DNA from 2 places in the Cytobacillus sp. T106 genome. Region 2 is predicted to be linked to the other one. Evidence: riboswitches for the same ligand, from Rfam matches in the RefSeq annotation. Region 2 holds a riboswitch; the other holds the start of a gene.
The links. A riboswitch is a leader RNA that binds a small molecule or an ion and turns the genes downstream of it on or off. The one in region 2 is predicted to bind glycine.
Positions count from the first base shown of each region.

Region 1: another riboswitch for glycine. It lies ahead of ABU165_RS21540 (amino acid permease); the one in region 2 lies ahead of gcvT (glycine cleavage system aminomethyltransferase GcvT).

Region 1 is NZ_JBEUMK010000017.1:5,107-21,486, forward strand. It holds gene ABU165_RS21490 (serine hydrolase domain-containing protein) at 1-196, opposite strand, end outside; gene ABU165_RS21495 (hypothetical protein) at 364-831, opposite strand; gene yeiL (transcriptional regulator YeiL) at 1,017-1,712, opposite strand; gene ABU165_RS21505 (MFS transporter) at 1,820-3,010, shown strand; gene ABU165_RS21510 (PH domain-containing protein) at 3,191-3,628, shown strand; gene ABU165_RS21515 (LCP family protein) at 3,795-4,763, opposite strand; gene ABU165_RS21520 (helix-turn-helix domain-containing protein) at 4,779-5,417, opposite strand; gene ABU165_RS21525 (copper homeostasis protein CutC) at 5,748-6,380, opposite strand; gene ABU165_RS21530 (hypothetical protein) at 6,398-6,532, opposite strand; gene ABU165_RS21535 (MBL fold metallo-hydrolase) at 6,543-7,403, opposite strand; gene ABU165_RS21540 (amino acid permease) at 7,473-8,849, opposite strand; glycine riboswitch at 9,010-9,089, opposite strand; gene ABU165_RS21545 (alkaline phosphatase) at 9,247-10,905, opposite strand; gene ABU165_RS21550 (uracil-DNA glycosylase family protein) at 11,218-11,925, shown strand; gene ABU165_RS21555 (DinB family protein) at 11,992-12,495, shown strand; gene ABU165_RS21560 (hypothetical protein) at 12,495-12,926, shown strand; gene ABU165_RS21565 (ABC transporter permease) at 13,070-14,533, shown strand; gene ABU165_RS21570 (ABC transporter ATP-binding protein) at 14,551-15,246, shown strand; gene ABU165_RS21575 (cation:proton antiporter) at 15,320-16,380, opposite strand, start outside.
Region 2 is NZ_JBEUMK010000001.1:482,985-499,364, forward strand. It holds gene ABU165_RS02365 (DUF2759 domain-containing protein) at 4-177, opposite strand; gene ABU165_RS02370 (hypothetical protein) at 261-749, opposite strand; gene ABU165_RS02375 (MBL fold metallo-hydrolase) at 860-1,492, shown strand; gene ABU165_RS02380 (class I SAM-dependent methyltransferase) at 1,521-2,585, shown strand; gene ABU165_RS02385 (DUF2626 domain-containing protein) at 2,706-2,951, opposite strand; gene ABU165_RS02390 (helix-turn-helix transcriptional regulator) at 3,036-3,737, opposite strand; gene ABU165_RS02395 (Spx/MgsR family RNA polymerase-binding regulatory protein) at 3,938-4,318, shown strand; tRNA gene ABU165_RS02400 (tRNA-Gln) at 4,371-4,442, opposite strand; gene comGA (competence type IV pilus ATPase ComGA) at 4,570-5,637, shown strand; gene comGB (competence type IV pilus assembly protein ComGB) at 5,624-6,655, shown strand; gene comGC (competence type IV pilus major pilin ComGC) at 6,645-6,980, shown strand; gene comGD (competence type IV pilus minor pilin ComGD) at 6,973-7,410, shown strand; gene ABU165_RS02425 (hypothetical protein) at 7,397-7,717, shown strand; gene comGF (competence type IV pilus minor pilin ComGF) at 7,662-8,144, shown strand; gene comGG (competence type IV pilus minor pilin ComGG) at 8,131-8,520, shown strand; gene ABU165_RS02440 (shikimate kinase) at 8,536-9,036, shown strand; gene ABU165_RS02445 (YqzE family protein) at 9,075-9,269, shown strand; gene ABU165_RS02450 (YqhG family protein) at 9,564-10,358, opposite strand; gene ABU165_RS02455 (DEAD/DEAH box helicase) at 10,336-12,024, opposite strand; glycine riboswitch at 12,269-12,356, shown strand; glycine riboswitch at 12,360-12,436, shown strand; gene gcvT (glycine cleavage system aminomethyltransferase GcvT) at 12,554-13,660, shown strand; gene gcvPA (aminomethyl-transferring glycine dehydrogenase subunit GcvPA) at 13,675-15,021, shown strand; gene gcvPB (aminomethyl-transferring glycine dehydrogenase subunit GcvPB) at 15,014-16,380, shown strand, end outside.

The DNA of each region.
Region 1 (16,380 bases), on a different contig from region 2:
GCATTCCTGTCAGGAACTTGCTTATTGAGCAGGCATTGAATATAGATTCTGCCTGCACAGCATTGTCAGTTCCCGCTTCCAACAGCCCATATTGGTCCAGCCTGCTGATCTGGCCATTTTCAATCAGCGCCAGACTCAGCCCCTTTACCTGATAATAATCCATCCGTTCCTTTACGTTGATGAGATTATGTCCCATTCCGCACCCCTGTTTTTTTAACATCATTATACCATTTAGTGGAAAGTACTTTCTCTTACCATATAAAAAAAAGCCTGTCCCCCTCATTGGTAACAGGCTTTTAGCAGTGTGATAAAGACAAACGGATAACCTCCTCTTAAGACAGTGCCGCGCCAGCTTTCAAGATTCTACCGGCTAAAACGCATCTTCTCAATTAAATGTTGTAAAGCATACAATAAATACGCTTTATAGTGGATATAGAGAAAGAACTGGAAATAGCTGATACGAGTTAGGCGGACAATCTTTACCTTCTTGAGAAATGGCAGGAAAACCCATGCGAAAACCACATGAAAAAGAGCATTTAGCAGGATGAATTTTTTAAAATTGCCGTATGAATATTTAAGGATCCACAGAGAAACTGGCATATAAGGACCTATATCAAATGGCAATTCATCCCTTATAAATGATTTAGGCTGATCATAAAATTTCCACCACTTTTTGTGACGTCCATAAAGATGGTTCGTTATCTCAAATATACTGATGATCGCGCCTGCAATTCCATATCGCTTGAAGCTGCGCTTACCGATAAACAGCAGCGAAAACCAAGGGATCATAATGATCGATAAATTAAATACCACATGCCGCCTCGATAACATAAATGAACTTCACCTCACCCTGAACGGTTCCTATCTTTATAAGGTATCCAGATAAGAGGAAAAAATCCAGTTACTGATTGCAAAAGGACTTCTCGTTGCAAAATTGCTCTTACCACCAAAATTGCCCAGCAGGATTGTTTCACATGGAACATAAAAACCAGGGGGACAGACCCCCTGGCCCATTCTTAAAAAGAGCCAAGGGACCCGTCCCCCTGGTTCCTCAAAACCCCAGCCAATTCCTCCAGTCTTCCCCGGGATTCAACTAGATATCGCATTCCTTCTTTCCGCAGGTATCCCTGTTCACAGAACTGGGCGAGTACATGCAGCAGGTGCCGATAGGAAACTCCGAGGAAGTCGCAGACGGTTACATGCTTCTCTTTATACAAATCCCCGTCCGCTGTTTGCAGGATGAAGTCTGCAAGGCGGTTTTCGAGCGGGAAGGCGAGGCTTTGGGAGTATTTAGCAGCCATATTGGTGGCTTTGAGGCTGAGGAATTTGGTGAGTTCACGCAGGAATAGCGTGTCCTCGAGCATTTGATTACGGTATTGGGTTAGGGGAATGGCAAAGCAGATGGTGCGGGTGGAGGCCTGGATGCCTTTTGTGTAGTAGACCTCATGCAAAAGCTCCATCTCGCCGATATAGTCATGAGTGTTAATGAAATTGATGAGAGAGACTTTGCCGTTTTGATAGGTGATGTAAATTTTGGCTTTTCCTTCGATAACATAAAAGAGGTAATCAGGGCGCATACCTTCGCGTATGATCCATTCGTCGCGCTGGTATTCGTGGACTTCGATGCCTTCTTCGATAGGAAATGAGAAAAGATGGGCAATGCTGTGCTTCTCAAGGTGACGCTGCTTTTCTTTCTGCTGAACTTTTTTCATTTTGCATCCCCGCTTCCTTTTTCTCTCAAAACAACCTCAAAATATGAGATATCTCATATTATTTTACTTTTCCTCTTGGTATGATGCAATCATTGGAGGAATGAACGATGAATTCACAACGCTGGATGAGTAGACAATTTTTTAGTTTCTTTTTTACCTGGGGGATCTTTCTTCCCTATTGGACCGGATGGATGATCCATACAAAGGGAATGACGGTTGGCCAGGCTAGCCTGATTATGAGCCTGGGGCTTGTAGTGCGCGGCTTGTCAACACTGTTTGCCTTCCCCTATCTGTCAGGGAAATTCAGCAGCAAGGTATTGATCAATGGAATGGGCATCGGGACTTTCGTTATCCTGCTGCTTTGCATCCCGGCTGATTCGTATTCGACTTTGCTTGCTGCAGTTCTTTTTCTGCACTTCTTTTATCCGACCCTGATGCCGGCGATGGACACGGCTGCCGGTGTGCTTGTGCAGCATAAGCAGCTGAAGAATTACGGGAAGAGCCGCTCATGGGGATCTCTGGGGTTCATTATCAGCGGTCTGATCCTGACGATGTTCACTGGCCGGTTCGGGGACGGCTTCATTCTTTGGGGGCTGCTATTCGGTGTATTTATGCTAACCTGCCTGGGGATGATGCAGGCTCCTGATGTGCTGTCCCAGAAGCCAAAGGCGGACGCCAGGAGCAGAGGCTCGCTGCTGAGGCCATTCAAGGCCCAGCACTTCGGGATTGTGCTCGTGATCGTCATCCTGCTGCAGGCGGCACATGCCTCTTATTACAACTATGGCTACATTTTTCTGCAGGAAATCGACGCGCCGAAATACATGATCGGAGCGATCCTGAATATTGGGGTCGTCGCAGAAATCCTGTTCTTCCTTGTCGCCGACCGCGTCTTCCGCAATGTTTCACCCGGTTCCCTGCTGGCACTAGCGGCTCTCGGCAGCACCGTTCGCTGGATCCTTGTGTTCGCCTTCCCGAATGTAGCGATGTTCTCGGTGTCGCAGCTGCTGCACGCTCTCTCCTTCGCCATGGGGCATTATGCATTCATGAAATACATGATCCAGTACATCCCGCCGAAGGATGTCCCGATCGCCCAGGGCATCTACTCTGCGCTCGCCCTCAGCTGGAGCACGGCAGTATTCACCATCTTTGGCGGATACCTGTATGAGATTGAGCCAAGATATGCCTTCCTCGGGATGCTGGTGTGTACGGTGCCTTCGCTGATTGTGGCGCTGGTTTATCGGAGGATGGCGCATAAGCAAAATATTGCTGGCGTCCATGCTGCTGTAAAAGGTGCTTAAAAGAGAAAAGCCTGGACGTTGCGTCCAGGTTTCTTTTATTTTAAAAGCAGCAGGCCAAGCTGCTTTTAAAATGAAATATTCAAAAATCCACCTTTAACCAGGTACAGGCAGATTGATAAGGCTCAAGTACTCTTGAAACCTTAACATGTTTCATTCGTAATAAAACATGGAGGTGCTTGTATGTATTTTCCGTCCCGAAAGGACTCCTGGCTGACCATACTTATTTGGCTATTTGCTTTTCTTTTTATTATCCCGCCTGTATTTTCCCCTGATTTCGGAGTATGGCTGACACCTGAATTCCTTGATAAACAATGGATAAAGATAGTTGTCCTCTGGTCAGTTGGTTTCTGTTTATTATGGATTTGGTTCAAAACCGGATATACAATAAAAAACGATTCTCTCCAAATACAATCTGGCCCTTATAAGAAGGAAATCGACATTAGTGAGATTCGAAGCATTAGAAAAACAAATAATCCTTTTACAGCTCCCTCGCTTTCCATAGATAGAATTGAAGTCAACTATGGAAAATATAATACAATACAGATTTCACCTAAGAACTTAGATGGATTTATCAGTGAATTAAAAATGAAGAAACCCCATATTCAAATAAAAAATTAGACCAAAAGCTACTTCACCTGTGAAAATCCCTCTGCATCTTCATTTAATTTCTAGAAGTTATCTCAAATAAACCTGGGCTCAATCAGCATGTTATGCTGCCGGGACTTTTTCAGAGTGAATAGAAAAAAGCTGCAGCACTCCCCCCTGGAAGGCTGCAGCTCTTTCTTTATTCAGCGGTTGTGCCGGTTTCAACACTGGCTGGTTCTCCATCCAGGAACGCCTGGATGGCTTCTGTATTTTGTTCAAAGTCGATATCGAGCGCCAGCCCGATTCCGTCATATCTTTCATTGGTATATGAGTTTTCAACAGGAACGGTCAGAGTCTCCACTGTCTCCGGCTGCTTCAGGGCAAGGCTCTTCATTAAGCCGAGAAGGTCTGCACCCTTAAGGTTTGTCTGAATATAGGGCTGCACGGTGCCGAGCATCTTAGGCAGTTTAAGGACGCCATTAGCACTCAGGAGCTGATCCTTCATGGCATTGATGACCTGCTGCTGGCGGCGGACCCGTCCGAAATCAGCTTCGGCATCTTTGCGGAAGCGGGCATATCCAAGCAGTTCCTGCCCATTCAGCCTTTGGAGCCCAGGCTCGAGGGAGACACCGATATTAGCGGACATCTGCTTCTCTACATCGATTTCAACCCCTTCCGGAGCAAGAGCATCAACCACTTTTTCAAACCCTTTAAAGTCGATCAGGGCATAATATTCAATATCCAGGTCAAAATCATTTTTCAGCGTTTCGCGGAGCAGGTCCGGTCCGCCCAGATAAAATGCAGTGTTGAGTTTGTAATTTTTATAGCCTGGGATTTCTGTGTAGATATCCCTCATGACGGAAATAACCTTGGCCGTTCCTTCCTTCGGGTCATATTGTGCGACCATGATAGAGTCTGTGCGTGACTTTTCTTCATCCGGACGTGCATCGACTCCAAGCAAAAGGACGTTGATCTTATCATCAAGGCTTTTCACCCCATTGAACTCAATATCCTCTTCTTTTTGCTTCGCCTTCACCGGGTCAGCCATGTCCACACCCGCCTGGTATTGGTAGGCGAAATAGCCGCCGGCTGCCACAATCATCAGCAGCAGAACAGTGAATACTTTCCATCCGCGTTTTTTCTTTTTATTGCGTGCTAGTCTGCTCATGTTATCTCCAATCCTTTATATAGTCTTTGTTTTTTTCATCGGAAGGGCGTTCATGGCCCAATGGATCACCACGGCATCGTCTAAATATCCGACCGGAAAGAGGTAATCCGGGATGCAGTCAACAGCGGCAATGAAATAAAGGAGGGCGCCTCCCATCAGGGCAAGCTCCGTCTTCGTGCCTTTTTTCAAGGAGAATTTCTCGTACATTTCCTGCAGCTGCTGGATAAAGGGTCCCATGCCTGCCACTTTTTTGACCTTCTCATCAAACTGGCTGAGAATCCTCCCGGTCCCTTCCCCTGTCTGTGAAAGCTCTTCATATTTTGCCAGCTCTTCCTTCACATCTTCAAGACGGAATTCCCCGTCCATCAGGTGGGCCGTTTTGAGGATATCCTGAATCTGGCCAATCGAGTCATTGCGCTCTGACGCGGGGCCGAGCGGATAGCCAGCGGCCTCATATAATCTGGAGATCGGAACGTTCAAATGCTCGGCAAACCGCTGCAGATGCTCAGGGGTCGCCTTGCGCTTTCCGTTGACGATCTTCGAGATCACCGCTGGATCGATCCCCGCCAGCTGGCCCAGCTTTCTCATCGAAAGTGAGCGCTCTTTCAGCAGCCCCTTCAGAAGCCCGCCAATTTCCTTGCTATTCTCTGCCATGCTCTCTTTCCTTTCTAGCTATATCACTTCTATCAATATTACAGAGAGTGTTGACGTTTTGTCAACATTCCTCAGAAGGGAATGCTTGGTTAGGGCATTATCTGTTTGCGGGGGGATTTTTTTAACTGGCAGAAGGAATTTCCAGGCGCTTATTTGCGAGTTTTCGAGTTTATTTGCGAGTTTCGTGAGATATTTGCGACTCCTGGAAGATATTTGCGACTTTACCTTTTTGTTTGCGACTTTCACGATATATTTGCAAGCTGCCCATCTTGCGGGCACACAAAAAAAGAGACCGTCCCCAGCACGGCCTCCCCTCCCACTAATTCGCACTTACCCAACAATCCTAGTCCCATGAATCTCTCGAATATCCAGCTCCGCCGCAATCTCAGGCAGATTCTTATCCGTAATCCCGCCGCCCGGCATAATGGTAATCCGGCCGGCTGCATAATCCATATACTCCTGAAGACGCGGCAGATTCCCAAGGATCTCAGAATCCGCTGGCCCGCCATGCGTCAAAATCCGGTCCACACCATGCTCGGCGAGCCAATCGATGGCCTGCAGCTGTTTGTCCGGCAGGATATGGTCAAACGCCATATGAAAAACAGTCTCCAGCCCTTCCGCAAGCTCCAATAAAGCTTTCATTGCCCCCTCATCAATCCAGCGATCCTCTGTCAGGCAGCCGAATACCACGCCATCTGCACCGAGCTGCACAAGGTGGACAATGTCTTCTTTCATAATTTCAATCTCTTCCGCACTATAGACAAAATTTCCGCCCCTCGGCCTCACCATTGCCATGACTCCCACGTTATGCCCGCGGCAATATTCAATTGCCTTCACCGCAACACCATGACTTATGGTTGTCCCTCCGACCGAAAGATTATCGCACAGCTCCACGCGTTGGGCGCCTTTACTGATCTTCTCGGGAATCAGTGTCAGATTTTCTACACACACTTCCTTCAGCATCTTCTCATCCTTTCGGCTTAAAGCATGTCCCTTAAATTAGTTTGGATTGAATCGGGCAGCATTTGAAAAAACAGCCCCTCAAATAGGATATCCAATACGCCTGCTGCAATTAATAGAAGCAGCAGGATCACCAGCCATCTCTTTTTCGCCATCTTCATCCCCCTATCCTATAAAACCATTCACAAAGTACATGAGCGTTTCTTGTTCTTCATTGGTAAGCGGCCGGCCGTAAAACGCTTCAAGGCCTTTTTTCATCTTGTCCTGATCGCCTTCGTACGCTGCCACTAAGTGGGACAGAGTCCGGAGCAGACTCGCCTCCGCCTGGTATTCTTCTTTTGTAATAGGCTTCCAGTGGGAGATGATATACGTATCCGCATTGAACATCTCAATTTTATCAAGCATGTCGAGTGTTGCCTTGGCCGTAAAACGCCAGGTTGGCGCATACATCTTCGGCGCAGTCGCATCGGCCAGAAAGGCGATCCTCTCTTCTTTTATATAAATAATGACCGAATCAGGGGCGTGGTCTCCGCCCACCTGCTTCAGGACGCAGGTGATGCCGCCAAGGTCGATCGTCATTTCATCCTTGAATGTTATGTCCGGCAGGCTGATCCGGATAGGCCGTTCCTGCTGCGGGAATTCTTCCTTGATCGCATCCGCACAGAACTGGATCTCAATTCCCTCCTCAACCCGCTCGTCCAGTGATCGGTCATCCCACTTAAATGGGACCAGTTTTTCCATCTCCACCCTTGTATCAACAGAGGCAATCGACGGGATATCCAGGGATTCAAGCCCAAAGATATGGTCCCAATGCCAATGGGTAATGGCTGCCACAGTTGGCTCCGGCCTACCCGCTTCTTTTAATTTTTCCAAAAATAGCTTTGCGTGTGCCGCAGAATTGCCGGCATCTATCATTAAGGTATGCTTATCCCCCGAGACAGCCATCAGGATCGGCCTGTCTGTCGGGCCGACAGGCGTTAAATATGAAATCCTGTCTGACCATAGAACCAATTCTTGCTCCATCATTCAATCTCCTTTGGCTGATTTCTATGCCCTTTCTTTATAGCATAATTCAGGGAGATAATCATGGCCATCTTAATGTACTCCTTTAACCGCAGGCACTTCTTCCTTCTTCTTCTTCCCTCTGTAAAAATAGACTACATACAGCAGAAGGAACCACACAGGCGTCAGCAGGAGCGCCGGCCTTGTTTCTTCGGCAATCAGCATGATCAGGAGGATCATCGCAAACAATGCGAGAACGAGATAATTCACTAATGGAGTGAACGGTGCCTTGAAAGCAGATTCCGCATGCAGCTCAGGGCGCGTTCTTTTATACTTCAGATGGCAGATCAGGATGACGCCCCATACCCAGATGAAGCAGATTGCGCTGATGGTGGTCACAATGGCAAACGCCTGTCCTGGCAAGAGCTTGCTTAAAAGAGCCCCCACTGATACGACCAGGGCAGACAGCCACAGAGCGTTGGCCGGTACATGCTGCTTATTCAGCCTGTTCAGACGTGCCGGTGCCTGATTGTTTTTGCTTAGGCTGAACAGAATCCGGCTCGTTGAGAACAGCCCGCTGTTGCAGGCAGATGCAGCTGAAGTCAGGACGACGAAATTGATGATTCCAGCTGCAACCGGGATCCCGATGAGGCTGAAGGTTTTCACAAAGGGACTTTCTGCTGCATTCAGGTCTGTCCATGGATTGATCGACAAAAGGACGATCAGGGCGCCTACATAGAAAAACAGGATGCGGAGCGGGATCTTATTGATGGCAGCCGGGATATTTTTCTGCGGGCTGCTCGTTTCCGCTGCCGAAACGCCAACGAGTTCCACGCCAACGAAGGCAAAGACTACCATCTGGAAGGAAAATAAGAATCCTGCCGCCCCGTTCGGGAATGCTCCGCCATGTTCCCAGAGATTGCTCAGCGAAACGGTTCCCGCATCGGTCTTAAATCCGGTGATCAGCAGGAAGATGCCGACTGCGATCAGCCCAAGGATCGTAATTACTTTTATTAGGGCAAACCAGAACTCCAGCTCCCCGAACAGCTTGACCGTCAGCAGGTTGAATCCGAGCAGGATAATCAAGGAGATGATGGCCGGCACCCATTGCGGGATGTCGAACCAGTATTGAACATAGACGCCGACTGCGATTACATCGGCCATCGCGGTCATGATCCAGCAGAACCAATAGGTCCAGCCTGTCACAAAAGCTGCCCGCGGCCCAAGATAATCTTCGGCGATATCTGTGAAAGATTGATAGCCCGCTTTTGATAAGAGCAGCTCCCCAAGTGCCCTCATGACAAAAAACAAGGCGGTTCCGACGAGCAGATATGCAAGGATGATGGACGGGCCGGCCTGCTGGATCGCTTTTCCGGACCCAAGGAACAACCCTGTCCCAATCGTGCCGCCAATCGCGATCAACTGTACATGCCGATTGGCTAAATCTCTTTTTAACTCCTGCTGTGCCATTCCTGATTCCTCCTCTTAAAATGGGGTCTGACCCCTTAGATGTGAACTATTGAACACAAAGTTTTACTGCAATAAAAAAAGAGACTGGGGAATCCCCAATCTCCTGATCATCAGAATAACGAATATAAAGGCAAGTCATAAAGCATGCCAAATGTATATCCAATACTCTTCTGTCCTTTTGCCTGAGATGGTGAACCCTTCGGCGCCGCGGAAACCCGCGGTCTCTCCAGAAGCTGCTCCTGCCACAGCACGACCCATGGCATTCATAGCTTGGTATGAAATTATACAGCAATATTTTTTATATAATAGTAGCGTACGGGTCGTTTGTCAACCGTTCCGTTTTCCTTCTCTAACAAAAAGAAAAAGGCGCCTCCCCGGGGAAGCACCTCTTGTACCATTATTTAGACAGATTCAAAGCCTTTTCGGAAACATAGAAATCTTTTCCGTTAAAGACCGTGACGCCATCGAGTTTTTTCGTGACAATCCTGTTGTTCTGTACGATATGAGCGATATTTTTGTTCACAGGCAGTTCGATCTTTGTCTTGCTTTTTTCTGCGATAAAGACCGGGTTGTTCGCATCTGTTACATCAATGCGGGTCTTGTAGCCTTTTTTCTCAAACGACTCTTTCGCATTGACGAACAGCTTGTCTGTAACGGATTTCAGGTTGAAGCCCATATGCTTTGCCATTGCTTTAGCAATATCAGTGTTATCGATCAATCCAAAAGGCCTTGATGGTCCATATGCGTACAAGAATACATCCTCGCCGGTATGCCCGCCAGTCGAGAAGCCGATATTCGCGCGGTTTGCGAGCATTTTGGCCATATCAGACTGCAGGTTTGCGGACGCCTTCAATTTATCGAGTTCTTCTTTTGTCAGATTATCCAATCCGTACAGGCCGGCCACTTTTTCCATGTTTGAGCGGTCTGCTTTCAGTTGGCTTAAAGCCCCTTCAAGTGTCATGGACGCTTTTTTCAGCGGGTCGATATAAGCTGATACAGGAATTTCCGGGTAATTGCTGTTTGTGTTGACGTTCCCCATTGTGATTCCGCTGTTTCCGTGGTCACTGACTGCGATGACCATTGTGTTGCCGTCTTTTTTCGCAAAATCGAGTGCTTCTTTCACTGCATCATCAAATGCCAGTACATCACTAAGAATTCCGACGGTGTCATTGGCATGCGCTGCCCAGTCCACCTTGCTTCCTTCAACAAACAGGAAGAAGCCTTCTTTGTTCTTGTCCAGCGTTGTGATCGCTTTTTTCGTCATATCAGCCAGAGAAGGCTGGCTGCTCTTTGCAGCCTTTCGGTCAAAGTCATAGGCCATTGCGGAAGGCGCAAATGAGCCCCAGATTTTATTTGATTTCGATTTTAGGAGGGCTTCCTTTGTCTCGACAAACTGGTAGCCGTTTTGGCTGATCACATTCAATAGATTCTCGCCATCAACGCGGGCATTCTTGGTTGTTCCTGGTGCCAGAGATTCTTTGCCTCCGCCAAGGACTACATCAATGCCCTGGTATACCTGCTGCTCGGCAATGTCCTGATAATTGCTGCGGTGCGCCGCATGTGATGAAAATCCTGCAGGCGTTGCATGCTGAATTTCAGATGTGGAAATGATTCCTGTCGACTTTCCAGCCAGCTTTGCCCCCTCGAGCACATTGGCCACCGGTCTGTGGGCATCCTTCTCGCTGACTGGAGAGACACCCGGTGTATTCACCAGTGCAGGCAGAAGCCCGATTACCTTGTCATTGCTTTTATTGCCTGTCGCTAAAGCCGTTGCAGCAGGTGCAGAATCCGTGATTGCCGATTCTGCGGAATGGGTGCGCACCCCCCCGATGAGGATCTCATCCATCGCCAGATTCCCGCCTTTGTACCATCTCGCCAGGTTAGTGGCCCCTGCGCTTGTCCCGTCCATGACCATCATAATGACATTGGCAGGCTCTTTCTTCTTGTTGTCCTTTGCCTCAGCCAGGTGATTGTTTACAGCAAATCCCAGAGAAGAAAACGCAACAGCCGCAGCCACAGAAATCCCGGCAACCTTATTCCTCAAATGATTCTTCATTTCAAATCCCCCTTTAATTGATAGTTTCTAATTATCAGCATAATGAGGATGTATTAATTTTCTTGTGATATTCTGTTAAGTGATTGTAAATTGCAGGAAACAGGATATATGGCATGTTTTATCCTTTGTTAAAAGTAAGATTTTATTAGGATATTCTGCTCAAGTTCCGAGCTGAAGTGAGCAGTGCCTAATGATTTCCTCATAACTCCTTTTAGAATATGCTCCTTGCAAGCAGGATAATTAACCAACCCTTCATCTGCCCCTAATTTGTGGTAAAGTCATCCATATATGATAAAAAAGAAAGGGAATATGATGATAAACAAACAGCTTTATAACTTATACGAAAAATATTATAAAGGCATGCTCTCTTCTCTTGAAGGAAACAATCTCAGCAACCCTCTTCTTCTGAAAATAAACGATGAGGAACAATATCAAAAAGCCGACTTAAAAGTAATGTTCTTGGGCCAGGAAACGAATACATGGGAAGGCAGCCTGGGCTCTAAATCCATAGAGGAGCTGCTGGGGACCTACTCCAGGTTTTTTGGCGAGGGGAAGTGCTTCCGCTATGGAGGGCCTTTTTGGAACACGGTAAAAGATTATACCGGGGATATAAAAGAAGCTTACCCGGACAAGCGTGTTGAGATAGTCTGGAATAATCTTATCAAGCTAGGAAAGGAAAACAGCAAAGGCGCTCCCAAGAAGAGTCTGGTAGCTATTCAAAAGGAAGCATTCCCTGTGATCAGGGAAGAATTGGAGATCCTGAAGCCTGACGTGGTTCTATTTTTCACAGGACCGCGATATGACCAATACCTGAAAGCCGAGTGGCCGAATTTGACCTATCATCCACTCGCTCATGAACCTGCTGGAAAACTAGCAAGGTTAAAGGAAGGATCTTTGCATCCCCAGGCTTTTCGCACCTATCATCCTAATTATCTTTACAGGGCAGGCAAACCGTTTTACAACTCTGTAAAAAAGTCCATCATCAGCAGCATTTCAATTACACCAAAAGTATTTCCTTGAAAAAACAGGTAAATCTCTTCAGACAGGGAATATATTGGTGAAGAATTGAAGCAAGGAGGAATGAAGATGTTTCAGACATTGGATGGTTTTTTAAAGCTATGGAACTATGAAGTACATACAACACAGAAGGTCCTCGACCAGCTGACAGATGAATCCCTGTCCCAGGAGGTCACAGCCCAGAACTGGACACTGGGAAGGATTGCCTGGCATACGGCAACAGCAATCGGTGTAATGGCCTCTCAAACCGGCCTGGCTTTTGAGGCACCCGCCAAAGACTATCCGGTCCCCCAATCAGCCAAATTCATTTCTGATATCTACCAAAAAGCGAGCAGCGCTCTCGCTCATGCAGTCAAGGAGCAGTGGACAGATAAAACTCTCAGCGAAGAAAAAGACTTCTTCGGCCAAAGAATGTCAAACGGCCAGCTGTTATTCTTCATCATCCAGCACCAAATTCACCATCGCGGGCAAATGACCATCCTTATGCGCCAGGCCGGGTTAACGGTTCCCGGTGTTTATGGCCCAGCCAAAGAGGAATGGGCCATGATGGGGATGGAAGCTCCGCAGATGTGATGATGAAAAGAACTCTGCTGCTTTTCCCATTCGTTTTGATAATTTTCGCAGCTTCCGCCCAGGCATTAAGCTGGGCCTACCCTTTCGTCGTCTGGGATGGAAATGTTTATGAAGTGACAGATGAAAACGTGCCGGAAAGCCTAATCGGAGAGAAGATTGGCGAAGTAGAAACCCGCCCTGATGACATGACGGGAGAATACTACGGGAATGCTTCCAATGAATATCAGATTGGTACAAATTATTTTGAGATAAAGGATCTGCCAACTGACGAGGGCATAGCTGTTGAAATTGCGGACAATGAATGGCGAAAAGCAGCCTTTGCCCATGAGGCTCCTTCTCATTGGATGGATCTGGTTCCTTATGTTCTCCTCACCCTTCTATTGCTGGCATCTGCCATCGCTATTGCTTTTTACCTTAAGAAACGGAAATAGAACAGGTGCCTTCCCCGCTGATATGCAATACGGGGCCAGGCACCTGTTTTTATTCCTTTTTAGGCAATACTTCGTTCACATTTTTGCCATAAATTCCTCTTAAGATTAGCCTTGTACCCAATTTGGCTAAAGGAGAGAAATGTATGAACTTTTTAAAAAGGTCTTTTTTAAGCGTGAAAGCCAGGAAAGGTAAAAGCCTGCTGCAAATTTTTGTTTTCACTGTCATTTGCGTCCTGGTTCTGGCCGGCCTATCCATTCAGACTGCCGCCAAAAAATCTGGCGATCTTGCCCGGCAGAAGCTTGGCGCTAACGTCACCCTGCAGGTCGATATGGAAAAGATGCGCGAGCAGATGCAGTCCCAGCAGACGAACGGAGAACGCATGCGATTCCAGTCTGCCCCGATTCCTGCAGAAGCAGCAGAAGAACTGACCTCATATGAACAAATCAAAGGCTATAATTTCTATTCTTCTACTACCGCCCTTGCTTCAAGCTTTGAACCAATCACAAATAATGAGTCAGGAACAACAGAAGAAGGCACCACAGAATCAGCTGCTCCGGGCGGCAGGATGGGCGGCGGGATGGCCCAGGGAGACGTCAGCCTTCAGGGAGTAAGCTTTACTGATTCCACTGCGGAATTCATGGACGGCACTGCTTCAATCATCGAGGGTGAACATATTACGGAAGACGACCTGGGAAAAAACGTTGTTCTCATTGAACAGACTCTTGCAGAGGAAAACGGACTGAAGGTGGGCGACTCCATTACAGTGGCCAATCCAAGAGATGATTCGGCCACACTCGAGCTCCAAATCAAAGGTATCTATCAAACAGCTTCCACAGGCTCTGACCAGGGCATGGACTTTACTGCCATGATTCCATATAACAAGCTTTATGTGCCTTATACCAATGCTGCTGCACTTAAAGGCAGCGGCTATGAGGGGACCATTGACAGTGCCACTTACTATATTGATGATCCTGCTGATATGGAAAGCTTTGTCGCACAGGCGAAAAAGGAGAGCAGCATTGATTTTGAAACCTTTAAACTTGATGCAAATGATCAGCTGTACCAGCAGATGGTCGGGCCAATCGAGAACGTAGCAAGCTTTTCAAATAATATTGTTTATCTTGTCTCTATTGCAGGTGCCATCATTTTGGGGCTGATTGTGATGATGTCGATTCGTGAACGCAAATATGAGATGGGCGTCCTTTTGGCAATTGGTGAACGGCGCTGGAAAATGGCCGGCCAGTTCATCGCTGAGATTCTTCTCGTTGCGGCGCTTTCCCTCGGAATTGCTACTCTCAGCGGCAATATCGTGGCCAAAGAAGTGAGCGACCAGCTATTGAATCAGGAATTGCAGTCAGCTGCGGAAACCTCAGAACCTGAATCCTTCCGCGGCGGGGGGATGCGCTTTGGGGGCGGAATGCCGGGTATGCCTGAAGCTCAATCAGAGCAGGCTGAAACCATTCAGGAATTGGACGTAAGCGTCACAGCAGAAGATCTTGCCATGCTTGCAATGATTGGCATTCTGATTGCAGCCCTGTCTGCCCTGCTGCCATCCTTAACGGTTTTGCGTCTTCAGCCTAAAACGATATTGAGCAGACAGGATTAAAGGATGGAGGAGACAAAATGACTTTACTCAAATTTGAAAATATTAGTTATTGGTACAAACAAGAGAATAAAAAGCATATGATCCTTAACAATATCAATGTCAGCTTTGAGAGGGGGGCTTTTTACACAATCATCGGCCCATCCGGTTCAGGAAAAACGACGTTCCTTGCGCTCGGCAGCGCCCTGGATGTTCCCAAAGAGGGAGCGGTAGTATATGAGGGGAAGGATATAAAGAAAATCGGGCTAACGAAATTCCGCAATAAGTATGTATCCATTGTTTTTCAATCTTACAATCTGCTTCCCTATATGACAGGGCTTCAAAACGTGATGACGGCAATGGAAATCACAGGGGCAAGCCATAAGAATAAAAAAGAATTCGCATTGAATATGCTGGAGCGTGTCGGCATCTCCAGCAGGCAGGCACACCAGAAAGTGCTGACACTAAGCGGCGGCCAGCAGCAGCGTGTCTCGATTGCCCGGGCACTCTGCTGCGAAGCTGATCTGATTGTGGCCGATGAACCGACAGGAAATCTGGATGAAAACACAGCAAACGAAATTGTGAACCTGCTGAAGGACTTGGCTCATAACGAAGGGAAATGTGTGATTGTTGTAACCCATGACCAGAATATTGCTGAGAAATCTGACATTACGATCAAGCTATCAAAGGGGAAGATTACTTTGAACAAAAGAGAATATGCTGAAACCCTGGTCTGATTGCTGCTGAAAAAATAGGAAAGGTGCCTGGCCCACGCTGCTTTACAGCTCAGAATGGGTCAGGCACCTATATTTATTCTTTCTCCCCCTGCTCTAACACCACTAGCAAATCTCCCTCATTTAGTACAGGCTTTTCGCTGAAGGTGAAAAAAACAAGGCTGCCGTTCTTTCTTTTTACGCATAGCGGAATTCTGTCCGTTTCCGTTTCTTCTTTTTCCACTGTCTGCTTGCTGTCAATTTCAATTGTCTTCAGTTTATAGCCGATATTGACCATTCTGTTCAGCTCAGTAAAGGTCGCTTCTTCTCCAAACAGCAGATGTGCTTTGAACGCGGTGGAGATTTCCTTATGCTCGGTTTTCCTTTCTGCTGTCGGCAGCGAGAAGGTATGGTTATATCCGAATTCAGGAAGATAGGTTTGGCAAACAAGCGCGTTATAGGCTGCATTCCCTTTCATAGCCAGGAGGAAATTATAAGGGCTTTTGTCGATTTCGAAATCGCTGTGCTCGGAAAGGATCTCCCCCTGATAGGTCGGAATCTCCAGCTTTTTTGCAAGGAAGAGGCGGTCAGCGGACGTGTCTGTGATCAGGGCGGAAACGTTTATCTCCTTCAAATGCTTAGCGAAGGCAATCGCGAAACTGCTCGCCCCCACCATCAGGACGCCTGAAGACTCCGGATTTGCCAATTTCAGCTTCCGGGCAATCGGACCGATGGAAAAGCCATGGGCGCACACCGTAATAAAAACAAGGGCCAAGGTGAGCGGCGTTAGTATCGTTGCATTTGAATAGCCATCTTCTATTAATAAAGCGGCAAAATACCCTGAAACCGTCAAGGCAACGATTCCCCTTGGCGCAATCCAGCTCACGAGTGTTTTTTCCTGCAGTGTCAGCTCTGTTCCGATTGTGGAAAGCCAGATAGACACCGGCCTGATAAGAAACAGCATAGTGATGACAAATAAAATGATCGGCCACGTGAAAACGTCCATAATCGTCTCTCTTGTCAAAGAGGCCGTCAATAATATAAAGACAGTGGACGTCAGCATAACCGAAATGTTCTCCATAAAATGGCCGATGCTTCCGATTGAATGGACATGCTTCTTCGTCCGGGCAAGCGTCAGTCCCATGACTGTTACAGCCA
Region 2 (16,380 bases):
GCATTAGTGTGCCGCCGGAAAACCGTGGTGGATAAGGGTCATAACTGCAAACCAGCCGAAAACGGCAAAAGAGCCTCCTCCGAACACAATTCCCAGGAGATTCTTATTTTTAAGCGCAGAGAAGGTGCCGTATGCTGCAAGCAATGAAACTAAAGCAAAGACAATGACCAAGCCCATGTTGAAAAGCCCCCTTTATCGTATGATCAGATTAGTAAAATCTGTATGTAAGTAATGGTTTACATTCGTTATTATTATATATTTTATATACCCAATTTGTCGAGGTCTAAAAATGACACTTCTATGTCGTATGCCCTTGCAATCCCTAAAGCCAGCTCCTCCAGGTGTACCCCGATAAAATAAACGCGCCCGCACGTGAGAGAAGACGATGCAGCCAGATGCTCTTCAAATTGCAGCAGGGCCATCTCCCGCTGGGCCGCCTCCCCGGCTGTTATGGCAAATGGGCGAACAAGCTCCATCCAAAGATAATATTCCCCATTTTCTGAAATGGTTCCGCAATCATCAAAATGTTCCCCCATAATGGCATCTTCCAGGTATATGAGGAGGTGCCGGTCTTCGAACAGATGCCCTTCTTTCAGCAAAAAGACCGCTGTCTCCCTATCCTGTTCAGATTCGAACAAATATAGGGTGCCCGCTGTATCCTTCAGGCTTGTTTCATTTCTGAGCAGCAGATCAAACTCAGGCAATTCCCCGATAAGGCTTGAAGCCTCAGCAGCATAAAAAATCTTCAATTCAGCATCCCCCCGGTTTATTTTTATCCTCTTTATGCAATCAGCTTTAGGTGGTATTAGTAATAGTGTAAAATATACATAAATAAATGTTCAACTGGAGGCTTTATATAATGGAGTGGAAACAGATACCTTTAGGACCGATTCAGACAAACAGCTATGTTCTCTCAAGAGAGGATGGAACCTGCCTGATTATAGATCCGGGTGGTGAAGCGTCAAAGCTGGCAGGGTATATTAAGGGCAATAAGCTGAAGCCGCTTGCTGTCCTGCTGACACATGCCCATTTTGATCATATTGGTGCATTGGATGAAATCAGGGAAGAATTCGGCTGTCCTGCTTATCTTCATAAAAAGGAATCCTCATGGCTGCGTGATCCTTCCCTGAACGGCTCACAGTTTTTCAGGATGGGCAAGGTCACTGCCAAGCCTGCGGATAATCTTCTTGCAGGAGATCAGGAAATGAAAATCGGCGCGTTTTCGTTCCAAATTATTGAGACACCCGGCCATTCGCCTGGAAGTGTTTCATTCTACTTTCCGGAAGCAAGCCTGGTAGCTTCAGGTGATGCTTTGTTCAGCGGAAGCATAGGAAGGACAGACCTTCCCGGCGGAAACCAGGAAAAGCTGCTGAAGAGCATCCACGACAAGCTTCTGGTACTGCCGGAGGATACCCTGGTCCTCTCCGGCCACGGGCCTGCCACTTACATTGGACAGGAAATGGATTCCAATCCATTCCTTAATGGATTCTGAGCTATCAAGTAAAAGGCGGGGATGAAGGGTGCTGGAACTTTTGACTGAAATCATCAGCCGCAGCCCATCGGGAAGGATAACGGCTGAGCAGTTTATGGATATCGCACTATACGACGAAAATAAAGGCTATTATATGGTACCCAAGCCGAAAATCGGGCGTAACGGGGATTTTATCACCACATCAAATATTTCTGATATATATGGAAGGGCGGTAGCCAAATGGTACTTCCGCCAAACGCAGGAGCGGGGACTCCCTTCCCGTGTCTGTGAAATCGGGGCAGGGGACGGCCGTTTTGCTTCAGCATTCATTGACGAGTGGAATAAACTGTCCGGGGATCCTGTCACATATTTTGTCAAAGAAGAAAGCCCATATCATAAAGGCCTGCAGTCTTCTCTTATAGGAGCCCGTGTGCAGCAGGTCGATTCTCTCGAGGAACTTAAGCCTTTTTGCGGTTTGATTTTTTCTAATGAATTATTCGATGCCCTGCCGGTCAGAGTGGTTGAAAAACAGCAGGGGCGTATGATGGAAGTTATGGTAGCAATGGAAAGCGGGGAGCTCAAGGAAGAAGCTGTTCCCCTTGGGGATCCTTCTGTGCTGTCCTACATAAGGGAAAACGGTTTAAAGCTAAAAGAAAATCAGCGACTGGAAATCCCTTTAAGGATGATTGGATTAATATCTTCCATTTCTGAAATGCTTCAGAAGGGGATTGTCCTGACTGTGGATTATGGATATACAGATGAAGAATTGATGGACCCTGCCAGGAAAAGAGGAAGCTTGAGGGGCTATTCCAATCACAGGCTGATCGATGACTTCTTGCGCAGCCCCGGCAAAATGGACATAACAAGCCATGTCCATTTCGATTCTTTTATCCGAGAGGGAGAGAAGTGGGACTTGAAATTTGAAGGGAAGTACAGGCAGGATGAATTCCTACTTTCCTGCGGCATCCTGGAGGATCTGCTAAATCATGACGATCCTGATCCCTTTTCTGCAGCCAGCAGGCGGAACCGGGCGATCAGGCAGCTGATCCTGCCTTCCGGGATGAGTGCTGCCTTTCATAGCATCGTGCAGACGAAAGGGCTGGGTGAAGGATAGAAAGAGTGCAAGTGCCTTGCTTCGTTAAGAAATGCAGCTGTGGACAGTAATCGGAGTTATATAATTTTACTTGAAATAAAAAAAGCGATGGGAATTCCATCGCTTTTTCTTTTGCGCACTTTAGTGCCCACCGGCTCCTGGGGTCATCATAAAAGTTGACCAGTAGGTGAAGCCAACAAAGAAAACGGTTAAATAAGCGCCAAAAATATAAATATACATACGTTCGGAAAGCTTTAAATAGCTTAGAAGCAGGAAAAATCCTGTTTGGCCGAAGAAGATTAGAGACGTTGTATACATGTCCCCCAAGAAGAACATGACAGCAAAAATGCCCGTCCAGAATCCCAATACTCTGTACATGCGATCCATATGTATCCCTCCTTTAAAGCAAGCAGTTCAATCACTACCATATTATAAAGTAATTCTTATTAAAAAGTAAACAACTCTTTGCTGTTACTTTGTAACCGCTGCATAGTATGAGCACGATTTACAGTTATTCATGATATTTTCCGTTTCAGCCAGTTCGGCAGAAGGAAAAAGTGCGCTGAGCATCCCTTGCAGGTATTCGAAGTGCATGTCGCACACATCTGCCGGATGTTTGGCTGCCACCTCTTTAAAAGGGCAGTTGTAAATTTGGAAGTATATTTTAGTTTTTTCCGGATTCATGCTGAACTCCGGGAAAAAACCGGCCGCCATGGCCGCACCCTTAAGCAAGAAGAATCTTTCGTCAAAAGAAAGGTCTTCCTCTTTTTTTTCCTGCCTGTTCAATTCTTGTATAAGGAGCTCCCTGCCAAAATTTCTTCCGGTCTCCTTCAGGGCTTTTTTGCCGGCATCACCGAGGCCCATCATTGATTCAATGCAGATTCTTGCAAGCAGCTGAAAATCCCGGAAAGGGAAATTCATCTGGATCAATTCATCGGAGAGCTTATAGTGCCTGCTTGGCCTTCCCCCTTTTCCCGTCTTGCCGGATTTGGAAACCAATAAACCGGCATCTTCCAATTTAGACAGATGCAGGCGGGCAACATTCGCATGAATGCTGAAGTTTTCAGCAATCTCCTGGACAGTGACGTCGCTGTGCTTCTTTGTTATGAACTGATAAATATGATAGCGGGTTGGATCTGCCAGCACATTTGTCACCTTTAACGTTTGATCCATTTCATCACCTCCACCGATCCAATTCCATTATAATACAGCGGCAGCAGAAACAGGTAAGGCAAAAATGAATGTTAGAAAAAAGTTCACAAAAAAGTATTAAATAAGGAGTGTAAAATACTGTACAAAGGTTATACAAATGATGTACAATTCATTTAACAACAAACTAACTAACTAAAAAACCAGAAAAGTGAGGGATAAAAATGAATGAACTGACTTTCTTCACGTACCCGAGCTGTACATCATGCCGAAAGACCAAAAGCTGGCTCAAGGCAAACTCAATCGACTTTTCAGAAAGGCATCTGTTCCGCGAAACTCCATCCAGCAAAGAACTGCTTGAGATCCTGTCTTTGACAACAGAAGGCCTTGATGAGGTTCTGGCCACTCGCAGCAGCACCTTTAAAAATCTGAACATTGATGTGAATGAACTCTCCCTGTCAGAGGTTGTCAAAATGATCGTGGAAGAGCCGAAGCTGCTGAGAAGGCCCATTCTGACTGACGGGAAAAAGCTGGTTGTCGGCTATAATCCCGATGCTTTAAAGGGGATTGCCAGCAGGAAAGAACCGCTGAAGCTTAGCAGCTGAACAGAAAAAGGGGAATCAGCCATGCTGATTCCCCTTTTTCTGCCTTCTGAAACTGGGCTAGCTGGATTCGAACCAACGCATGACGGAGTCAAAGTCCGTTGCCTTACCGCTTGGCTATAGCCCAATGCTGCTGTGTAAAAATAGTATATGGAAAAACGGAAGTCCTATGCAAAAAAAATAAAAATATCAGGAGGACATTTGCAGGAACTGTCGAAATAAGTATTATCCCAAAGAAAGGCGGTGTTATATGGTTGAGTAAAATTGAAAGATTGGCCGACAGTATCGTATGTGATGCGGTCAGGAGAAATGCCTCGGATATCCACATCCTCCCGCGCAGGCATGATACCCTGGTCCAGCTCAGGATCGCTGACAGGCTCTTATCGCGGCAGGTTCTGCCGACTGATGACTGTGAGAGGCTGATTGCCCATTTCAAGTTCTCTGCTTCAATGGATATCGGCGACCGCAGGCGCCCGCAAAGCGGCGCGTATTCACTGGAGATTGATCAGAAGCTGATTGGCCTCCGATTGTCCACCCTTCCTTCTTCCCATCATGAAAGCCTGGTCATCCGCATCCTTCCCCAGGAAGACAATATCCACATTTCAAAGATCTCTCTGTTTCCGGCTATGTCGAATAAGCTCCTGGCACTGCTGAAGCATGCCCATGGGCTGGTCCTGTTTACCGGGCCGACCGGCAGCGGAAAAACAACTACCCTTTATTCCCTCCTGCATGAAACTTCATCCTTATTCAAAAGAAATGTCATCACGCTTGAGGATCCGATCGAGAAGGACAGCGACCTCGTACTTCAGGTGCAGGTAAATGAAAAGGCGGGCGTGTCATATGCTTCAGGGCTGAAGGCCATCCTGAGGCATGATCCGGACATCATTATGGTCGGTGAGATACGCGATGCAGAGACAGCTGAAATTGCCGTACGGGCAGCGCTGACAGGACATCTTGTGCTGAGTACGATGCACACCAGGGATGCCAAGGGTGCTATATACCGGCTTGGTGAGTTCGGGGTAGGATGGCAGGAAATTGAGCAGACCCTGATAGCTGTAACAGCGCAGCGTCTCGTGGAGCTGTCATGCCCGTATTGCAGCGGTACCTGTCCGCCTCACTGCCGGGGTGCCGCTGCGGGAAAAAGGGCGAGTGTGTTTGAATTATTGACAGGCAAAGCCCTTTCTGCGGTCATGAAGGAGGCCAGAGGGGAAGGGAGCGTCTATCAGTATCCTACTCTGAAGAACGCCATTCTCAAAGGAATTGCGCTGGGGTATATTAAGGAGGCTGAAATGGATCGGTGGGTGTATAATGAGGACTCGTAAATGGACGCTGGACGAACAGGCGGGATTCCTGAAGAGGACAGGCGAACTTCTGCAGAGGGGCTACCCGCTCAGCGAAGCAATCGAATCCCTGGCCTATCATCTGCCTGATTACAGAAAAGCAGCAATTTCAGATAGTCTCAATGATTTAAAAGAGGGCCATCCTTTTTACCGGGTCCTCTCAAACCTCAATTTCAACCCCACTTTGATCGGCTATGTTTATTTTGCCGAGCAGCATGGCGGCCTTGCAGAAGCCTTTATAGACGGAAGCGCTATCATGGAGAAAAGAAGCAAGGAAATCAGCAGCCTGAGAAAAATCCTCTATTATCCGCTGTTTCTGATGTCAGCCACATCTATTCTATTTTTCTTTGTCCAGCAGACGCTTCTCCCCAGATTTACTTCGCTTTTTTCTTCCATGGATTTAGACACAAATCTCTTTACTGAAGCGGTAATGCTTGCAGGGACCCTGTTCCCCATTTTTGCTGTCCTTTTCGTTGCCCTCGCTGCAGCTTCATTATTGTATTATTCTTTCAGGTTCAGGCATCTTCCCCAGATGGACCAGAAACGGCTCCTTGCCATGCTCCCTGCAGCCGGCCCACTGCTCCGGCTGTTTTATACCCAGTATTTCACGGCCCAGCTTGGCTATCTGCTAGGAGGGGGGCTCTCAGTCTCTGAGGCTCTCCTCTTATTCCAGCGAAATCCCCAGCAGCCTTTTTACAGTGAATTGGGGGAATCCATAAAAATCAGGCTCAGAACCGGGGAGAAACTGGATGATATTTTGTCCGGCTTTGCTTTTTTCCAGGAAGATCTGTGCCAAATCATCCGCCATGGCGAGAGAAACGGCAAGCTTGGACAGGAGCTGAGGTTTTACAGCATCCACTGCATGGAGGCATTCGAGCAGAAGGTCACTTCAGGCCTCAAAATCGTCCAGCCAGTATTATTCTCCCTCATCGGCGCCCTCGTGATTTCCATGTATCTGGCCGTGATGCTCCCCATGTTTCATTTACTAAATGGTTTATAAAGGAGATGAAATAGTGAAAAACGAAAAAGGTTTTACCCTTATTGAAATGATGATCGTCCTGCTTGTCATTTCTGTCCTGCTCATCATAACCGTGCCGAATATCACCAAGCATAATTCCAAGATCAACAGCAAAGGCTGCGAGGCTTACATCAAGATGGTCCAGGCCCAGGTCCAGTCATATGAGATAGAGCATAAACAGTATCCTTCGGGAGTAGAGGAGCTTGTAAGCGAGGGATATTTAAAAGAAGGCGAAACATCCTGTCCGAACGGCAGCAGCATCTCTATCAGTGCGGATGGGGAGGTCACGCAGCTGAATAATGGCTAAAGGTGAAAGTGGATTCACGCTCGTTGAAACACTGCTTATCTTCTCAATTTTTCTTCTGGTCTCTTCTCTGGCTGCTGTTTATATCGTCCCTCAGGCAAGCCGGCTTGAAAGCAGGCTGTTTTTGTCTCAGCTTCAATCAGACCTCTTTTTCGCACAGCAATATGCGATTTCCCGCCAGGAGACCATTTCCTTTTATATATTTCCGGACGAAAACCGTTATATCGCCACCCCGCCCAATTCTGCCGCTATTATCGACAGAAGCTATGAGGAGGATATCGCCATATACGAAGATACAATGAAGTTATCCTTCCGTTTTCTCCCAAGCGGGAATGTAAGCAGCTTCGGTTCACTGTATGCCGAAGCCGGCGGGGAAACATACAGGATCACGTTTTTAATAGGGAAAGGAAGGTTTTATATTGTTAAAGAATAAAGGCTTCTTTCTTGCGGAGCTTATCCTCAGCCTGTCTGCCTGGCTCGTTTCTGCCTGTGTGCTGTTTCCGCTGTTCCTCCATGCCTCAGACCAGGCGGAGGAACACAGAAAAAGCTCTGAAGCGGTGCAGGCCTTATATGAATATCTTCAGATGAAAGCTGCGGGATCGGCCCATTCTGTGCTTCACCATGAAGCCTATCCCATAGAGGAGATGGAATTGGATGGACTGAGTGTGGAGGTTTGTGTTCACTATGAGAAAAAGAACGGGAAACACGAAAGAATTTGTGACATTTATTTTAAGGAATAATGGCTTTACGCTGGCTGAGATGCTCTTCGGCTTTAGCATCTTCCTCATCATTGCTTCACTGCTCCCTCTTTCGCTCAGATACCTGGCTGATGGGGAAGCATCGGAAATGAGGCTTCAAAGAATGGAATGGGAAATCTTTTCTGCACAGCTGAAAAAAGAGGTTCATATGAGCGTAAATATTGAAGTAAATGAAGGGCGGCTGACGCTTGCGGGGAGCGGTGAGTCTGTCAGCTTTGAAAGGTACGGCAGCAATCTAAGAAGGAGAGTCAACGGGCAAGGGCATGAAGTGGTTTTGCAGAATATCCAGGCGGCCTCGTTTTCCTTTCAGGGCAAGAGCCTTCTCGTAGAGGCGCAAAGCCGCAACGGGGAAAATTTTCACACAGTGATTGTGCCATTTATAGAGGTGAACCAGAATGCTCCGGAATGAAAAAGGGTTTGCTTTTCCTGTGTCTCTGAGCATTCTTCTGGCTTCCTGCTTATCGCTTCTTATCCTGCTGGGGCAGAATGTGTCAGAAGCAGAATTGCTGAACGAAAAAGAACAAATCCTCAAACAGGATTATTATTTGCTCAGCTCTGTCAAAAGGCTTGAGAGGCACCTGGCGGATGTGGAGGAGGATGAAACCCTCCAGCCTGGCAGCTTTATATTTAAAGAAGGGACTGTGACATATACAATGACAGAACTGGCGGGCTCTCTCTTCGAAATCTCCTTTACCCTGGCGATAGGATCCCGGAAACCGATTGTTTCATATGCGTTTTATGACAGAGACCGCGGAAAAATGATAAAATGGACAGAAAAAAAGTGAACGGAGATCCGCCTGATGAATACAATCTACTTAATCGGCTTTATGGGAGCGGGGAAGACCACTGTCGGCAGAGAGCTTTCCTGTGTTCTTGGGAAGCCTGCGGTTGATATGGATGAGGAAATAGAAAAGGAAGCAGGCATCAGCATCAAGGAGATGTTTGCCCAGAAAGGCGAGGAATATTTCCGTAAGCTGGAAACGCAAATGCTGAAGCGTTTGTCGGCAAGGGACATCATCGTCACTACAGGGGGAGGTGTCGTCTTAAGGAAGGAAAACCGCGACCTTCTAAAAAACACCGGGACTGTCCTGTTCCTGCATGCCTCTCCTGAGGAAACAATTAAAAGGCTTGCTGCTGATACGGCACGTCCGCTGCTCGAGGGCGGGCTTGAACAGAAAGTAAAAGTTCTCTATCAATCGAGGCTTCCATTGTATAAGGAAGCTGCCGACCATATTATTGAGACTGATGGGAGGACAATCGGTTCCATCACGGCAGAAGCGCAGCTGTGTTTGAAAAGCTGACGGCCGGGACATACTTTGACTAAAGAGAGGTGTGTCCGATGAAAACCAATGATTATGTGAAATATGTCACCCAGACTTTTGTGAAGTATATGGACCAGCCGAAGGATGAGCGGAAAAAACAGAAGGAAAGCCGCAAGGATGAAAAAGAGCCGTTCCTATTCAAATGGTTCGGAATCATCCCATATGCACTGCTGGCTGGGCTGAAAAAAGGTAAAGCGGCAAAACGGCAATAGAAAAAGGCGTTATGAGGAGCCTGGCCTGAGAAATAGGAGTGTATGGTCCAGTCCGGCGGCGGGGAGTATGATATGCCGGAAATAAAAAAAGAGAAGTGCGGGCCGGGCCTGCACTTCTCTTATTTTTTTCGGGAGATGAAGAAGTATATACTGGAAACTATCCAGGGGTGATGATAAGGAAGTACAGCCTTAAGATACTCCCTTATCTTGTACCAGCTTATGCTGCAGCAGGATAAGAGGAGCGGCGAATACCGGACAGGCATCGAAAATGTGTGAAAGCCATGCTGTTTCTGCCTAAACGGCCGTATCTGTCAGATAGAAAAGCCCGCCATTCACGATGCTGACATTGACTTTTGGCTCATATTGCTCCTGCAGGGCGGTTTTTTCATTTTCGTAGGTCTCGTTCCGTTCTTCCATATCTTCATAAAAATGTTCAAGCAGATCAAGATCCTTCTTCCATCGTTCCCTTGCCTCGTCAGCCCAGCCGTGCTCCTCTGAATCAATCTGCGACTTCAGGAATCCTTCGATCCTGCTGATGCCGCTCTTTGGCATGATCAGAGGCGACAATGTAAACGAATAGTCGGGGATCTTCGGTGTAAGCTGCAGCTGAAGCAGGCGGTCATGGAAGTTTTCAACCATTTGGCCATTGAGCAGCTGCAGACCGATCGATTTGAATACATCTCTTTTCCGGTCGCATTGATAAGAAATTTTTACATTCATGCAAAGCCACGGCCTTAAAGGCGTCTGCCTGCCCGGCGGGGAAGAATGCTGTTCGTACAGACGGATGTAGCCTGCAAGGCTCCGTGCTGATTGAAATATCTGATGCAGGCGCGGAGAACCGAAATGGATCGTTTCTCCCTTCAAGTCGGGAGGCGCAAGCTGCCGGTTAGTAATGAACGTCAGCTTCATCGGGTTCGGGATGCCTCCGGTTTTTTCAAGATAATGCCAGTAGAAAGGACGGTTCATCAGCTCTTTATCAAGCTCAATTGTCAGCTGGACTGTCATATAGCCGGGCCCCTCCTCAGTGATATCACAGCCGTTTGCGGTAAAATAGCGTGCCAGGAATTTACGTATTTCCTGCTGCTGCATGTGCGCCGCCCTCCTTCATTTCTTCAGCAAGCTGTATCATGCTATTCAAGTTCTCCATTTTGATTCTCATCTCTCCCTCTGAAGCCGATCTTCCAAAAATATCAGTCAGATGGTCCTCGATGCTTCCGAACTCAAGCTTGGCGAGGATATCATCAAGCTCCCCGATGACTTTTTCAAACAGATGAATCTTCTCATACAGCAATTTGAGAATATGTTCTTCAACAGTATCCTTGACTGCGAAATTATAAATCATCACATCTTTTTCCTGGCCCAAACGGTGGATCCTTCCGATTCTTTGTTCAAGGCGCATCGGATTCCATGGCAGGTCATAATTGATAATATGGTTGCAGAATTGGAGGTTGATCCCTTCACCTCCGGCCTCTGTCGCAATCAGGACCTGGACATTGTTCTTGAACAGCTCTCTCATCCAATCCTTCTTACCCCTTTTGAAACCGCCCCTGAAAGGGACAGAACTGATGCCGTGCTGCTTCAGGAACCATTGGAGGTAAAGCTGGGTCGCCCTGTATTCTGTGAAAACGATGACCTTATCGTCAATGCCTTTGATAAGCTCGAGCGCTTTTTCTGCTTTAGAATTTCTCTGAACCTTCTCCACTTTGCTGACCAGGAACTGAATCTGTTCCTGAAACATATCAGAAGGGGCCTCCTGCCTGGAAACCATATTGCGGAGCGTATAAAAGACTGCCTCCCGGCTGCTGCAGGCCTCGCGCTGCAGGGTCATGACGGAGAACTGGCTTGAATTGACCCAATCTCCTTCCCCTCTCAATTCTGTAACAGATTCGTACAGATCTCTTTCTTCCTTGGAAAATTCAATCGGGATGGTTTCTACATGCCGTTTTGTCCATTCAATCCCGGTATCAGCCCGCCTGTTCCGGATCATCACTTTATTGACCAGCTCTTTCAGGTGGGCATTGTCATCGAGCGAGCGTGAATCCTTCTTATATTTTTCATAAAAAGCTGTTTCATTACCCAGATGGCCAGGCTTCAAGAGAGAAACGAGGTTGAAAATCTCGCTTATCCTGTTCTGGATCGGTGTAGCAGTAAGGAGAAGGCAGAATTTCTTTTTCAGGCTCTGGACAAATTCATAGTTTTTCGTTTTGCTGTTTTTCAGCTTATGAGCTTCATCGATGATAATCAAATCATAATCAAGTGAAAAAATGATGTCGCGGTGCGGATTCCTTTTGGCTGTATCTATGGAAGATACCACCACATCGCACTGCTCCCACACATAAGCCTTGCGCTGGGCAACTGCCGGTATGTAGAATTTTGTGTTCAGCTCGATTTCCCACTGGGTGACAAGAGAGGCTGGAACCAGGATAAGGACTTTTTTCACGAGACCCCTAATCATATATTCTTTTAGTATCAGTCCCGCTTCAATTGTTTTTCCGAGCCCGACCTCATCGGCCAGTATCGCTTTTCCGTTCATATTCTCAACTACCTGCCTGGCAACTTCCAGCTGGTGGGGAAGCGGCGTCAGGTCCGGCAAGTGCCCCGGAGCCTGGAGGCCATTGAATTCGGGGATGATGGTATGCTGCTCGACCTCTGCAGCAAGTCTGTAAAGCTCCCAATTCCCCCAAGGTCCGTCATTGGATATTCTTGATAGAAACTCGGTTTGCCATGTAGAATCAAAATCGATCTGGACTGGCATGGTAAAACACTCCTTCGCTTGTAGTTAAGCCCCTCTTGGCAATGCCCCCGGGGAGTCCTGCGGGTAAAAAGAAGCGTCTCAAATTATATATTGCCCAATCTGAAATAGGATGGTAGGATGATAATAGCTTTGAATGTTTCGAAATTTGTCATTAAACAAATTTTGGCTCCGAACGGCCATCAGCAGCATGCTGCGGATTCTTCATTGAATAGTATGGCCATATTGGAAAAAATTATAAATGCGGATGAGAATAAGGGGAGAGACTGTGTATACAGCGCCGAAGGAGCAAGCATTCATGTGAATCTCTCAGGCAAAAGAACCCTTGTTGGACGCGGCTCTGGAGAGTGCTTCATTTAGGAAGCCACCAAAGGGGAAAACCGGTAAAGGTAAACTTTCAGGTGCCAGGACAGAGACCCTCGTTAGGAACGGGGGATTTCTCTGTCCTTTTTTCGTGCCCAAAACCTTCAGGCGTTCAAGCCTCATGGTTAGCAATCTTGTATTTATTATTTGGATCAAGGGGGACAAGTGAATGTCACAGCTAAAACGTACACCATTATATGAGGAATACCGGAAGCTTGGAGCAAAAACCATCGATTTTGGCGGCTGGGACCTGCCGGTGCAGTTCACTGGCATCAAAGATGAGCACGAAGCCGTAAGAACAAAAGCAGGCCTGTTTGATGTATCCCATATGGGAGAGATAGAAGTGAAAGGGCAAGCCAGCCAGGATTTTCTGCAAAAAATGATGACCAATGATATCTCCAAGCTCAAAAGCGGCGGTGCACAATATACCGCGATGTGCTATGAAAGCGGCGGCACTGTTGACGATTTGCTTGTGTATAAATTCGAGGATGATCACTATCTGCTGGTTGTCAATGCGGCAAACATAGAAAAGGATTATCAGTGGCTTGAAGATCATCTGATTGACGGCGCTGACATCAGGAATCTATCTGATCAGACTGCCCAGCTTGCTTTGCAGGGACCTGCAGCTGAAGGGATTCTCCAGAAGCTTGCAGGCGAAAAGGATCTAAGCGAAATTGGCTTTTTTAAATTCAGCAGTGACGTGGATCTGAATGGAAAGAAAGCGCTCGTTTCCCGCACCGGCTATACGGGCGAAGATGGATTCGAGATCTACTGCCATTCGGATGATGCCTCAAGCATCTGGAATGATATCCTTGAAGCCGGAAAAGAAGAAGGTGTGCTGCCTTGCGGGCTCGGCTGCCGCGACACCCTGAGGTTTGAAGCAAACCTTGCGCTGTACGGGCAGGAGCTGTCGCCAGACATTACCCCCCTTGAAGCCGGGATCGGTTTTGCTGTAAAGATTAATAAAGAAGCAGATTTCATCGGCAAGCCTGTCCTCAAGCAGCAAAAAGAAAATGGTGTGCCGAGAAAGCTGGTCGGGCTTGAAATGATTGACAGGGGAATCCCGCGCCACGGATATCCGGTGCTGGCGGATGGAGAGCAGGTCGGCGAAGTGACGACAGGCACACAATCACCGACCCTGAAGAAGAACATCGGCCTCGCCCTGATCAAGACCCAATATGCGGAGCTTGGCAATGAGGTAGAAGTTGAAATCCGTGGCAAACGGCTGAAAGCAGTTATAGCTGCCACACCTTTTTATAAAAGAGATAAGAAGTGACGGAGGGGAAAAACATGACGCATCGCTATCTGCCTATGACAGAAACAGACAAAAAGGAAATGCTTGAGAAGATCGGGGCAAGTTCGATTGATGAACTGTTCAGTGATATACCTGAAGCTGTCAGGTTTAAGGGAGAGTACAATATTAAACCGGCAAAGCCGGAAACGGCATTATTGAAGGAGCTTACCAAGCTGGCAGGAAAGAATGCCGACCTCAGGTCCAATTCATCCTTCCTCGGAGCCGGTGTCTATGATCATTATATGCCGGTGATTGTGGACCACGTCATTTCCCGCTCAGAATTCTATACGGCCTATACACCGTATCAGCCGGAGATTTCGCAGGGGGAGCTGCAGGCCATCTTTGAATTCCAGACGATGATCTGCGAACTGACTGGCATGGATGTAGCCAATTCTTCCATGTATGACGGCGGCACTGCCCTCGCTGAGGCAGCCATGCTTTCAGCTGGCCAGACGCGCCGCAAGAAAATCCTGATCTCCGAGGCTGTACATCCGGAATCGAAGGATGTTGTCAGAAGTTATGCAAAGGGGCAATATATTGAGGTTGTTGAAATTCCGCATAAGGACGGAATCACAGATATGGATGCGCTGAAAGAGCAGATGGACAGCGATACAGCTGCAGTCATTGTTCAATACCCTAACTTCTTCGGCCGCATAGAGCCGCTGAAAGAGCTTGAGGAAGTCATCCATGCCCAAAAATCCATGTTCGTTGTATCAAGCAATCCGCTTTCCTTGGGCGCATTAACGCCTCCAGGCAAGTTTGGCGCCGATATTGTGGCAGGGGATGCGCAGCCATTCGGGATCCCTACGGCATTCGGGGGACCTCATTGCGGTTATTTTGCCGTCACCTCCAAACTGATGAGAAAGGTGCCGGGCCGCCTTGTCGGGCAGACGATTGATGAAGAAGGCCGCCGCGGCTTCGTACTTACCCTTCAGGCAAGGGAACAGCATATCCGCCGTGATAAAGCGACTTCCAACATCTGCTCCAACCAGGCCTTGAATGCTCTTGCTGCATCTGTCGCCATGACAGCCCTTGGCAAAAAGGGAGTCAGGGATATTGCCGTCCAGAATATGCAGAAAGCCCGCTATGCCAGGGATCAGTTCAAGAAGGCCGGATTCGAGCTTGCCTTTGAAGGCCCGATCTTTAATGAATTTGTCGTAAAGCTGAATGCACCAGTCAAGGAGATCAATAAGAGCCTGCTCGATAAAGAAATCATCGGCGGCTATGATCTTGGCAGAAGCTATCGTTCACTGGAAAACCATATGCTGGTTGCCGTGACAGAGCTTCGCACGAAAGAAGAAATCGATACTTTTGTTAAAGAATTGGGGGATTACCATGCATAATCAAGACCAGCCGCTGATTTTTGAAATAAGCAAGCCGGGCCGCACAGGCTACAGCCTGCCGGAACTCGATGTACCTGAAGTGGATGTGGCTGAATTGCTGCCTGAAGGATACCTGCGTGAAGAAGAGCCTGAGCTTCCGGAAGTATCGGAATTGGACATCATGAGGCACTATACTGCTCTCTCAAAAAGGAATCATGGCGTGGATTCAGGTTTTTATCCGCTGGGATCATGCACAATGAAATACAATCCGAAGATCAATGAAAATGTAGCACGCTTTAACGGTTTTGCCCATATTCATCCCCTGCAGGAGGAAAGCTCTGTCCAGGGTGCATTGGAGCTGATGTATGACCTTCAGGAGCATTTGATTGAGATTACCGGAATGGACGAAGTGACGCTGCAGCCGGCAGCAGGTGCACACGGGGAATGGACAGGGCTGATGATGATCAGGGCTTTCCATGAATCCAATGGCGACACCGGCAGGACAAAGGTTATTGTCCCGGATTCAGCCCACGGGACAAATCCGGCATCAGCAACGGTCGCCGGCTTTGAAACCGTCACCGTTAAATCGAATGAGAACGGCCTAGTAGACCTTGAGGATCTGCGCCGGGTAGTCGGATCCGATACAGCTGCCCTGATGCTGACGAACCCGAACACGCTTGGACTGTTTGAAGAAAACATTCTTGAAATGGCAGAGATTGTGCATGGTGCCGGCGGCAAGCTTTATTATGACGGTGCCAACCTGAATGCGGTCCTTTCCAAAGCGCGCCCTGGAGATATGGGATTCGATGTTGTCCATCTGAATCTCCATAAAACATTCACAGGACCTCACGGAGGGGGAGGACCCGGGTCAGGTCCGGTCGGCGTCAAGAAAGACCTGATACCATATCTGCCTAAACCGATCGTTGCTAAGCGCGGTGAGGAATTTGTCCTTGATTATGACCGACCGCAATCGATTGGAAGGGTCAAACCGTATTATGGAAACTTCGGCATCAATGTGCGCGCTTATACTTATATCCGCACAATGGGGCCGGACGGCTTGAAAAATGTCACCGAATTCGCAGTCCTGAATGCGAATTATATGATGAGGCGCCTGGCGGAATACTACGATCTGCCATTCGACAGGCACTGCAAGCATGAGTTTGTACTCAGCGGCAAGCGCCAGAAAAAGCTTGGCGTCAGAACGCTTGACATTGCGAAGCGCCTGCTCGACTTCGGCTATCATCCGCCTACCATCTACTTCCCGCTGAATGTAGAAGAATGCATCATGATCGAGCCGACTGAAACAGAATCAAAAGAAACACTGGACAGCTTCATTGAAGCCATGATCCAGATTGCCAGGGAAGCGGAGGAAAATCCTGA